One region of the Pseudoalteromonas sp. A25 genome, then DNA from elsewhere that is predicted to be linked to it. Evidence: predicted binding sites of a transcription regulator. Region 1 holds the regulator's gene; the other holds the start of a gene.
What was found. The regulator ArgR, encoded in region 1, controls arginine synthesis, uptake and breakdown. The targets are predictions, from matches to a motif close to ANTGAATANNTATTCANT.
Positions count from the first base shown of each region.

Region 2: the regulator ArgR is predicted to act here: its motif matches at 3,217-3,234, upstream of GDK41_RS03805 (OadG family protein).

Region 1 covers NZ_AP021846.1:3,089,325-3,095,233, reverse strand. The annotation lists gene GDK41_RS13350 (ABC transporter permease) at 1-742, shown strand, start outside; gene GDK41_RS13345 (ABC transporter ATP-binding protein) at 739-1,770, shown strand; gene GDK41_RS13340 (Dyp-type peroxidase) at 1,796-2,719, shown strand; gene argR (transcriptional regulator ArgR) at 2,748-3,215, opposite strand; gene mdh (malate dehydrogenase) at 3,473-4,411, shown strand; gene GDK41_RS13325 (peptidoglycan DD-metalloendopeptidase family protein) at 4,508-5,833, opposite strand.
Region 2 covers NZ_AP021846.1:839,387-845,295, forward strand. The annotation lists gene alaS (alanine--tRNA ligase) at 1-879, shown strand, start outside; gene GDK41_RS03790 (aspartate kinase) at 883-2,085, shown strand; gene csrA (carbon storage regulator CsrA) at 2,187-2,378, shown strand; gene GDK41_RS03800 (YcxB family protein) at 2,417-2,881, opposite strand; gene GDK41_RS03805 (OadG family protein) at 3,291-3,527, shown strand; gene oadA (sodium-extruding oxaloacetate decarboxylase subunit alpha) at 3,540-5,321, shown strand; gene GDK41_RS03815 (sodium ion-translocating decarboxylase subunit beta) at 5,331-5,909, shown strand, end outside.

The sequences.
Region 1 (5,909 bases):
ACTGCTACTGGCATTTGCATTGCCCGTTGCGGTACTGTTGGGGTATGCAATTGATTATTTTGAGCAAGCATGGAGTAGTGAATTCTTTGTTTATGCTTGGCAAAGCTTGAAGGTAGCGCTGTGGGTTAGTGCGGTAGCAGTATTGATGAGCTTATTAGTTGTTTTTTATCAACGTATTGGCGCTAGCCGCAGTAAGTATGTACCAGGTAAATTTGCCAGTACAGGATACGCATTACCTGGTACAGTGCTTGCCATAGCGGTGTTATTACCATTGACTTTGTTTGATGACAAACTCAATGAGTGGTTTGCACAAAGTAGCTATGAACCTGGCTTACTATTAAGTGGCAGTATTTTTGCGATGATCTTTGCCTATATAGTAAGGTTTTATGCGATAGCTCATGGCGCTGTTGAAGCGAGTTACGTACGAATAAGCCCATCATTGGATATGGCAAGCCAAAGCATGGGTAAAAACCTTATGCAAACACTTAGCCTTGTGCATTTTCCAATGTTAAGACGGGGTATATTAACCGCTGCACTTTTGGTATTTATAGAATGCATGAAAGAATTGCCTGCCGCTTTGCTATTGCGACCTTTTAATTATGAAACGTTAGCAACACATGTATTTCAATATGTAAGTGACGAACAGTTAGAGTTAGCATCTATCTCTGCGTTGTTCATTGTGTTGGTCGGGTTAGTGCCTTTATATATCGTCAATCGTTCAATGGAACAACATAACCAATGAGTAGCCTCATCCTAGAAAAAATATCGTATCAATATCAACAGCAAAATGTGATCAGTGAACTCGATTTAAGTGTTGCTCACAACGAAATTGTTTGTCTGCTTGGGGCCAGTGGGTGCGGAAAGACCACCACATTAAAAGCTATTGCAGGTTTAATTAAGCCGCAACATGGCCGAGTTGTGATCCACGGACAATGCATGAGTAACGAGCAACTGTTTGTTGCCCCACAGCATCGCAATATCGGTATGATGTTTCAAGATTATGCCTTATTTCCCCATTTAAATGTGGCTCAAAACATTGCCTTTGGGTTATCTAAATTACATAAACGCGAACGTCTAGCTCGTGTTGCGCAAATGGTTGAGTTGGTCAGGCTTGAAGGCTTAGAAAAACGCTTTCCGCATGAGCTATCGGGTGGTCAACAGCAACGTGTTGCGATTGCAAGAGCATTAGCTTACAAACCAAATTTGTTGTTGTTGGATGAGCCATTTTCTAATATTGATACTCAGGTGCGCTTTCAGCTCATAAACGACATTCGTAGTATTATTAAAGATCAACAGGTGTCAGCGATTTTTGTTAGTCATTCTAAAGATGAAGCGTTTGCATTTGCAGATAAATTAGCGATTATGCATGAAGGGAAGATTGCCCAATTAGATAATGCTCAGACATTGTTTCAAAAACCCAAAAGTAAAACGGTTGCAGAGTTTTTGGGGCGAGGGATCTACCTAGACGCCAATCGATTTAATGGTCAAAGCGTATCGACTCATTTTGGTGATGTGACGTCTGTAACTGCTTTACCTGATACGCACGAACAAGGCCAAATATATGTGCGCCCGCAGCACTTAGAATTGGTAAATGACCCTACGGGTCAAGTTGAGATCCTACAACAAAGGTTTATTGGCACAGATTACGTCTATCATATTAAAGTGGGCGATCAACAACTTGAAGTTCCAGCACCTGCCGAGCAATTATTAGATACAAATAAACCTGTCTCTTTAAAAATTAAGGCACATGCGGTAAATTTCTTTTCTTAACACTTGATGAATAAAAGGATAAAGCATGGCGCAAGCACAATCAGGGGTCTGTGCTGAAGCAAACCTACACGGGCTGCATTTGTTTTTTAATGTATTAGAAGGTCAGGATGAAGCCGTCCGTGCTGCGCTAGCCAATTGTGAACGCTTGCAAAATGAGTTGAGTGACCGTTTTTCGGAATCTATGGTATCTAGTTTTGTGGCGGTTGGTGCGCAATATTGGCCGCATATTTACCCTGAATTCATTCCTGAGCAGCTCAAGAGCTTTCCTAATGTAACGAGTTCAGAGCATGTTATTCATTCTCAACCGTTCGATCTTTTGTATGTGATACGTTCTGACAGAGAAGATGTTAATTACTTATTTGCTCAAAGTGTTTTGCATATGTTGGCACCTAGTGTGGAGCTGGTGGCGCATGTCCGTGGCTTTAGATTTTTAGATGGGCGAGACTTTAACGGGTTTATCTATGGTGCAAATGCTCCCCATGGGCGTTTTAAGCGTCAAGTGGCACTGATTAACAATCCACAAAAACTAGACGACCAAGGCAGTTACTTGCATGTAATGCGTGTGAAATTTGATATTGATGCTTGGCAGCGTTTACCCTTGGCAGAGCAAGAGCAAATAATGGGTCGTACGCGTTTAGATAATACTTTGCTTGAGCCTGCTCAGCCTGATAGTCATGCCACATTAACTGAATTAAAAGATGAGCGAGGACAGGCTCTGTTGCTAGATCAAAGTATGCCCTTTGGAGATGTTTTTGAACAGGGCAGCTTGTGGCTAAGCTGCTCAGCTCATGGGGCTGCGTTTGAGCAAGTACTAACTTCTAGGCTAGGTAATGCAAATTGTTATGATCCATTACTTGATTACAGTCAAGCTGATATGGGGGCTGCATTTTTTGCCCCATCTGTACAGTTTTTAAGTGATATGGCGAAACTGTGCGAGCAGCAAGAGTGAGCAAAATAGTTTGCTCACAAATATTAATTTAAACGTTATCAAACAATGTTTTTACACGCTCAAGCGTGGCATCAATTTCTGATATTTTAGCCGGTGCGATAAATATCGTATCATCGCCAGCGATTGTGCCCAACACGCCATCGGCTGTGCCTAAAGAGTCAAGTAAACGAGCAATAAGTTGAGCGGCACCAGGGCTGGTGCGAATAATAATCATCATTTCGTTATGCATAATATCTATAACAAGCTGACGAAGCGGGCTTTTAGCTGTCGGCACGCCCATCTCTGCAGGTAAGCAATAGACCATTTCTTGTTTAGCATTTCGGGTTCTAACTGCGCCAAATTTACTAAGCATACGTGATACTTTGCTTTGGCTGACATTATCAAACCCTTGCTCTTTTAAGGCTTCGACAATTTCGCCTTGAGAACCAAAGTTTTCTTCTTTCAACAGGGCTTTAAAGGCTTTGATCAGAGCTTCTTGTTTTTCTTGTGGTTGCATAAGGTTTTATTTCTATTTAAAGCGGTTTATTGGATTTTACACAAAACTGGCTAGTTACCCAAATTTTCGGCAACTGTGCCGACTGCTTATCTTTAATACAAGGTGAGTTTTAGTAATCGTAAAGACTACAGTGTGTAAAGCTTTACAACTATAGTCGAAAAAATCATGAAAATAACTCGGATTAATTTGTTTTTAGCGGCGCTTTTCATTATCTTTACAGCTCATTTAATTCCACCTTCAAATTATGGAGAATTCACATGAAAGTTGCTGTATTAGGTGCCGCTGGCGGTATCGGTCAGGCTCTATCGCTTTTACTTAAAAATGGCTTGCCTGCAGGCTCTGAGCTAGCACTATACGATGTTGCACCAGTTGTACCAGGTGTAGCTGTTGACCTTTCTCACATTCCAACTGCAGTTAAAGTTGCAGGTTTTGGCGCTGATGATTTAGATGCTGCGTTAGTTGGCGCTGATATCGTGCTTATCCCAGCAGGTATGCCTCGTAAACCAGGTATGGACCGTGCTGACCTATTTAACGTAAATGCGGGCATCATCAAAACATTGGCTGAAGGTATTGTTAAAAACTGTCCTAAAGCATTGGTAGGTGTTATCACTAACCCTGTAAACGGCACTGTACCAATCGTTGCTGAAGTATTCAAAAAAGCGGGTACTTATGAAGCTTCACGTGTATTCGGTGTAACAACACTTGACGTTATTCGTTCAGAAGCTTTTGTTGCTGAGCTTAAAGGCGTTGATGTATCTGAAGTAAAAGTACCAGTTATCGGTGGTCACTCAGGCACTACAATTCTACCGCTACTTTCTCAAGTTCCTGGTGTTACTTTCACTGACGAAGAAGTTGCTGCGCTTACTCCACGTATCCAAAATGCAGGTACTGAAGTAGTAAATGCTAAAGCCGGTGGTGGTTCAGCGACACTTTCAATGGGCGCTGCGGCTGCACGTTTCTGCTTCTCTTTAGTTAAAGGCCTACAAGGCGAGAGCAATGTAGTAGATTACGCATATGTTGCTGTAGAAAACGGTGATGCTCCATACTTTGCACACCCGGTACGTTTAGGCCAAAATGGTGTTGAAGAAATCCTATCTTACGGCGAGCTAAGTGCGTTTGAGCAAAAAGCTAAAGAAGATATGCTTGAAACATTACACAAAGACATCCAAGAGGGTGTTGACTTTATGGCTAAATAAGCCGTTTGGTTTTTTGAAAAGCCTGCATAGTATGCAGGCTTTTTTTTTTGGTCACAAAAAAGACCTCGGTTGAGGCCTTAAATATTGGGTTTAAAATTAGTTATTCATTGCTAATCTTAATTCTCTATTACGCTCTAACTGCGTAAGCAAATCTTTGGCGACTGGCTTGAATAGCGCTAACTGATCCTTTGGCAATGGCTGAGATTTAGGTAGCTGAACTGTTTTAGGGTTGCGGTGTACACCATTTACTAAAAACTCATAGTGTAAATGAGCGCCAGTTACACGACCGGTTGCACCAACAGTACCAATTTTTTGGCCTTGCTTTACTTTTTGACCCGTTTTAACCATACGTTTATTTAAGTGCAGATACTTTGTAACGTATTTACTACCATGTTGAATAAACACATAGTTACCGTTTAGTCGGTTGTAGCTAGACTTAATTACCTTTCCGTTACCAGAGGCGACGACTGGCGTGCCAGTGCGAGCTGAGTAGTCAATTCCTCTATGTGCCGTCACTCTGCCAGTTACAGGGTGTTTACGGCGAGGGTTAAAGCTAGAACTGATATATTTAAAGTTAACGGGTGCACGCAAGAACGCTTTTTTCATGCTGCGCCCTTCAGGTGTGTAAAAATTACCATCAGTGTGACGAATGGCGCTATAGCGTTCACCTTGGTTGATAAATTCTGCAGCGATGATTTTGCCTGTGCCAATTTCTTCGCCATCTACAAAGTGCGACTCATAAATCAGTGAGAAGCTGTCGCCTTTACGAATGTCATTAGCAAAATCGACGTCCCAGCCAAAAATATCTGCAAAATTCATGATCTGACGCTCAGACAGCCCTGAAGTGATCCCTGCGGTCCAAAAACTTGAAGAGATTTCACCGCCTGCTGATTTGGCAACCGTTTCTATTTCTTTGCTTTGAATCGCTGTGTCGTAGTCGCCGTTTTGATTGAGTGTCACTAGTAATGTGTCTGTTTTTGAAAGCACATATTTTAGCTGAACAAGCTCGCCACTTTGATCTTTCGCAAAGCTTAAAACTTCACCTGGATGAATTTTAGTGAGTTTACGTGTTTCTTCATTGGTGTTAACCAACTGGTGTAACGTTTGCGCAGAAAACCCAGCTCTTTTAAAGATAATTGCAAGGTTGTCACCTGACTTAACCTCATGATCAATAAAATTATATTCTACTTTAGGTGGGGGGCTTTCGGTGTTTACGGCATTAAGCTCGGTTAAGTGCTCAACAGTTTCGCTGACCTTAACAGGTAATTCATATCGCTTACCAACTTCTAATGCATTTTTATCATGATCTTTAGATGCAGTTGCTTTTTCTGAAGGCCATAGCGCAACAACCAACATTAACGAGATGAGACTAACAATAAGCAGTTTGTGTTTTTTAGGGAGCTTATACACCACGTGAACCATAACGCGCCTTTTCTGCTGTCAATATTTTTACCAATAATATTGCAGGATATACGCAATAAAGCAGCAATACCAGTAT
Region 2 (5,909 bases), 1.6 Mb from region 1:
AAAGGTTCGTTGGTAATGCCAGATCGCTTACGTTTTGACTTCTCGCATTTTGAAGGAGTAACAAAACAGCAGCTGCGTGAAGTAGAGAAAATGGTTAATGCGCAGATCCGCGCTAACTTTGCTCTAAATACAGAGCTAATGGACATCGATGCAGCCAAAGAAAAAGGTGCAATGGCACTATTTGGTGAAAAATATGATGACGAAGTACGCGTTGTATCAATTGGTGATTATTCAATTGAATTGTGTGGTGGTACCCATGTTAAGCGTGCTGGTGACATAGGTCTGTTCAAGATTGTTTCTGAAGGCGGTATTGCTGCAGGTGTTCGCCGTATTGAAGCGGTGACAGGTGCTGAAGCATTTAACTATGTGGCAGAGCAAGAACAACAACTTAACGACATTGCTGCCTTATTAAAAGGGGATATGAGCAATGTGCTTGATAAAGTAACTAACTTATTAGAGAAAAATAAAGGCTTAGAGAAGCAGCTCTCACAGCTTAACGATAAGTTGGCAAGCGCTGCAGGTGCCTCATTACTTGAATCGGCAGTTGACGTTAACGGCATTAAGCTACTTGTTGCTAACGTAGCAGGTACAGAGTCAAAAGCGCTGCGTGGCATGGTTGACGATTTGAAGAACAAGATGGGCTCAGGCGTTATTGCTTTGGGTGTTGCTAATGGTGACAAAGTAAGCTTGATAGCTGGTGTAACTAAAGACTTAGTGGGTCAAGTTAAAGCTGGTGAACTTGTAAATCACATGGCTGCACAGGTGGGTGGTAAGGGCGGTGGCCGTCCTGATATGGCACAAGCTGGTGGTTCTGAACCACAAAACCTTGATGCTGCACTTGCAAGCGTTACTCAATGGGTTGCTGAGAAAACTCAGTAACTCGTGGCGTTAATTGTACAAAAATTTGGCGGCACCTCAGTAGGCTCAATAGAGCGTATTGAGGCCGTCGCCGAGCATGTCATTAAAACCCAACAGCAAGGCCATCAAGTGGTCGTTGTTGTTTCTGCCATGTCTGGCGAAACTAACCGTTTATTAAATCTTGCAAAGCAAATAGATGAAGTGCCCAGCGCTCGCGAGCTTGATGTGCTCTTGAGTACTGGAGAGCAGGCAAGTATCGCCTTGTTGGCCATGGCTATTATTAAGCGTGGACATTCTGCGGTGAGCTTATTGGCCGACCAAATAACGATAAAAACAGACAATATGTTTGGCCGTGCGCGCGTAGAACACATTGACACTCAGCGCTTAAAACAAGAGCTTGAACATAACCGTATCGCGATTGTTGCTGGTTTCCAAGGGCGAGATAGTGAAGGAAACATCACAACGCTTGGGCGTGGTGGTACTGATACTACAGCTGTTGAAGTCGCTGGCGTATTACATGCGGATGAGTGCCAAATTTATACTGATGTTGACGGTGTATATACCGCTGATCCACGCATGGTAAATGATGCTCGAAGGCTCTCGAAAATCAGCTTTTCTGAGATGCTGGAGCTTGCAAGTTTAGGTGCTAAAGTGTTGCATCTGCGCTCAGTTGAAGCTGCTGGACGTTATCAAATTCCATTGAGAGTGTTATCGAGTTTTAAACCAGATCAGGGTACTTTGATAAGTTATAAGGAACAATGTATGGTTGATAGCGCTGTTACAGGAATAGCGACAAACAAAGATATCGTGTTATATCAGTGTAGTATCAGTGAGCCCGCAACATTGAGTCAATTTCTCAGTGCACTAGCAAAATTGCAAGTTGAAGTTGATATGTTACATCAATGGTGTCGCCAAGCGGATATTTTAGGCTATGCTTTTACTGTGCATCGCAATGATCACCTAGCAGTTTTGGCGTTATTGCAGTCAGAGCCGTTTGCACACACCATTAATGATGTTGTATTTGAATTAAACCAAGCAAAAGTGTCGTTGGTTGGGATGGGTATCAAGTCTCACCCAGAAGTGTTGGCAAGTGCATTAACTGTATTAGCGGATCAAGACATTTATCCCAAGTTAATGAGTACAGCTGAAATTAAGGCGTCATTCTTAGTGTCAGAAACACAGCTGCACGGTGCTGTTAATCAATTACATGTAACATTTTTGCGCTAAAGTGAACTAAAGCTAGGTTTTTGCTTACTTTTACGTTCACTTTTCATTAAAATGACTCTGACGCGGAATCTTTTTAATTATTGGAATACAGGAGCAAGAGAATGCTAATACTAACTCGTCGAGTCGGTGAAACTCTCATGATTGGTGATGAAGTAACCGTAACTGTGCTAGGCGTAAAAGGTAACCAAGTGCGCATTGGTGTAAATGCACCAAAAGATGTATCAGTGCACCGTGAAGAAATCTACATGCGTATTCAGGCTGAGAAGTCGAACCCATCGACTGGCAACATGTAAGCCACACACCTTATAAGATAAATATAGCCACGATGTGGCTATATTTTTGTCTGCTCTAATATATAGTCAAAACTCTCAGGGCTAATTACAGCTTTGGAAATATACTGCATTCCATGTTTTGTTTTTAATACCACACCTTTATTAGTTTTATGTGCTTGTTGAACATCTTGCCACGTGAGTTGGTATTGTTTATAGGGGTTAACAGCGCTGATACCGCGTTCATCTATTTGCAAAGTGACTAAACTACCTGATGCTCTTGAAAGCATTTGCCTCGTTATCCACCACGGTTTTCTATATACAAAAGCCACAACTTCCAACAAGGCGACTAACGCTATAAAACTGGCGACATAGGGCTTTTCGAGCACAAACCATGCTAATCCACTTAACAATATTAAAAATACTAATAATGGATATTTGGGTTTAGCTTTATCACTGAACGCTACTGATTCTTCAAAACACTCGGTAAAGTAGTTTTTATCTAGGGTGAATTTTTCAGTGAACATCAATAGCTCCAAACATAGCTCAAAAGGGGCATTGTAGCTCATTCGGCGTATGAAACCACTAGACAATTGACTTGCAATTCACGGGGTAGAATAAAGGAGTAATTGCTTTTTGGTAAGACCAATTTAATGTTGACGAGTGTGGTTGTTATCATGTTTGTGGGTTGACATTTTTTGTATTATTTTTAGTTGCTATTCTGAATATTTTTCATATTTATAAGCGAAATTTAGCGTGTTTAACTGTTCTGTTGTCATAACACCTTGAATATTAGTTGTTTAATTGTTTTGGTAAGACCAATTTACAATGTTATTTACATGTCAAATTCTTTTGTTATGATGGTGCATAAATATTTATAAAAAATGACTAATAAAGCATGGTGCGCTGTGTGTCAGCGTCTGTAGGGGGAACAGCATGGATATTGTGAGTTTATTATTACAAGCAGCCAACTTAATGCTCACAGGTATGGTTGGTGTGTTTGTATTTTTGTCTATTTTGATTTTTGCAGTAAAAAATTTAGCTAAGTTAGCTGGATCGGAATTATCCAATGATACGCCGACTAAAGCCACAAGTAAGTCATCAGCAGGGGTGTCTAACGCTCATATCGCAGCGATTTCCGCAGCCGTTGCGCAGTACAGAATAAAAAAATAACAGGGGTCTAAAATGTCACAACTAAAACTTACTGAGCTTGTACTCAGAGACGCACATCAATCTCTTCTTGCCACGCGCATGCGTTTAGAAGACATGCTACCTATTGCTGAGAAATTAGATAAGGCCGGTTATTGGTCCGTTGAGTCGTGGGGTGGTGCAACATTTGACTCTTGTATTCGCTATTTGGGTGAAGACCCTTGGTATCGTATCCGAGCATTAAAAGAAGCAATGCCAAATACCAAACAACAAATGTTGTTGCGAGGGCAAAACTTACTAGGCTATCGCCACTATGCAGATGATGTAGTTGAAAAGTTTGTTGAACGTGCTCATCACAATGGTGTTGATGTATTTCGTATTTTTGATGCCATGAATGATATTCGCAATTTAGAAACTGCGATCAGGGCAGCTATTAAAGTGGGTGCACATGCTCAGGGTACCATTTCATACACGGTCAGCCCTGTGCATACCTTGGATATGTGGTTAGAGCAAGCGAAAAAGCTTGAGGAAATGGGGTGTCATTCTATCTGTATTAAAGATATGGCGGGTTTATTAAAGCCTTATGATGCTGAACAATTAATTAGTGGTTTGAAAAGCACTGTGTCGATTCCAATTGCCATGCAGTGTCATGCGACCACAGGGCTGAGCACAGCAACATATCAAAAAGCGATAGATGCAGGTATTGATATGCTAGATACCGCGATTTCATCGATGAGCATGACATATGGCCATAGCGCAACTGAAACTATGGTCGCCATTACGGAAGGAACCGCACGTGATACGGGTTTAAACTTGGCCCAGCTTGAAGAAATTGCCAGCTACTTCCGAGAAGTTCGTAAAAAATATGCCGCATTTGAAGGTAGTTTAAAAGGTGTTGATGGGCGTATTTTGTTAGCGCAAGTGCCTGGCGGCATGTTAACTAACATGGAAAACCAATTAAAAGAGCAAGGTGCAGAAGATAAATTAGACGCGGTGCTCAAAGAGATCCCAAGCGTGCGCGAGGACCTTGGCTTTTTGCCTTTAGTGACACCAACTTCGCAAATAGTTGGTACGCAAGCGGTGCTTAACGTGCTCACAGGCGAGCGATATAAAACTATTACAAAAGAAACTGCAGGCGTGCTCAAGGGCGAGTATGGTGCCACACCGGCTCCAGTGAACGCTGAATTGCAACTTAAAGTACTAGATGATGCACAAGCTATTACATGTAGACCTGCTGATTTAATTGAGCCTGAGCTAGACAGCCTTGAAACTGAGCTTCTTGGCTTAGCTAAAGGTGAAGAATTGCAATTAGCAGATGCACACATTGATGATGTTCTAACTTATGCATTATTTCCGCAAGTTGGCTTGAAGTTTTTGAAAAATAGAAACAACCCAGATGCATTTGAGCCTAAGCCAAGCCTCGTTAAAGCGGCAGAAGAGCAAGCGCAAGCATCAGCTTCTAATTCTTCTAATAAAGCCCCTGAGCGCTACAGTGTTCAAGTGGATGGAAAAGTATATGACGTAGTCGTTGCTCCAGGTGGAGAATTACAAGAAGTGAAGGTGAAAGACAGTGAGTTGATCCCTCAATCTGCGTCTGTCAGTTCATCCGAAACAATGAATGCGCCTCTTGCTGGTAATATTTTCAAAATTAAAGTGAAGCCCGGAGATCAAGTTGATAAAGGCGATGTCGTTTTGATCATGGAAGCAATGAAAATGGAAACTGAAGTGCGAGCCACACATTCGGGCTGTGTGTCTCAAGTGCTGGTAAGAGAGGGTGACTCGGTGGCAACGGGTGACGCTATCTTGGCATTGTCATAAGGGGGCACTATGGAAGGTTTATTAAATTTGTGGCATGCCACAGGGGTTGCTAACTTTACCATTCCTGCATTAGTGATGATGGCAGTGGGTTGTGGTTTATTATATTTGGCCATTGCCAAAGGCTTTGAACCGCTTTTGCTTGTGCCAATTGGCTTTGGTGCAATATTAACGAATATCCCCGTTGCGGGATTAGCTGAACCAGGCGGCCTGTTGTATTACGTATACTATATAGGTATTGATAGTGGGGTGTTTCCGCTGCTGATATTTATGGGTGTAGGTGCTCTTACTGACTTTAGTGCATTGATTGCTAACCCAAGAATGCTGCTGTTAGGAGCTGCTGCGCAGTTTGGGATTTTTGCGACTTTGTTTGGCGCAATCGCATTAAATTATGTACCTGGGTTTGAGTTTACTTTACAAGATGCTTCGGCGATAGCCATTATCGGCGGAGCAGATGGGCCTACTGCTATTTTCTTGGCGTCAAAATTAGCCCCTGAGCTGTTGGGCGCAATTGCTGTTGCGGCGTACTCGTATATGGCTTTAGTGCCAATAATTCAACCGCCGATCATGAGAGCACTAACCTCAGAACAA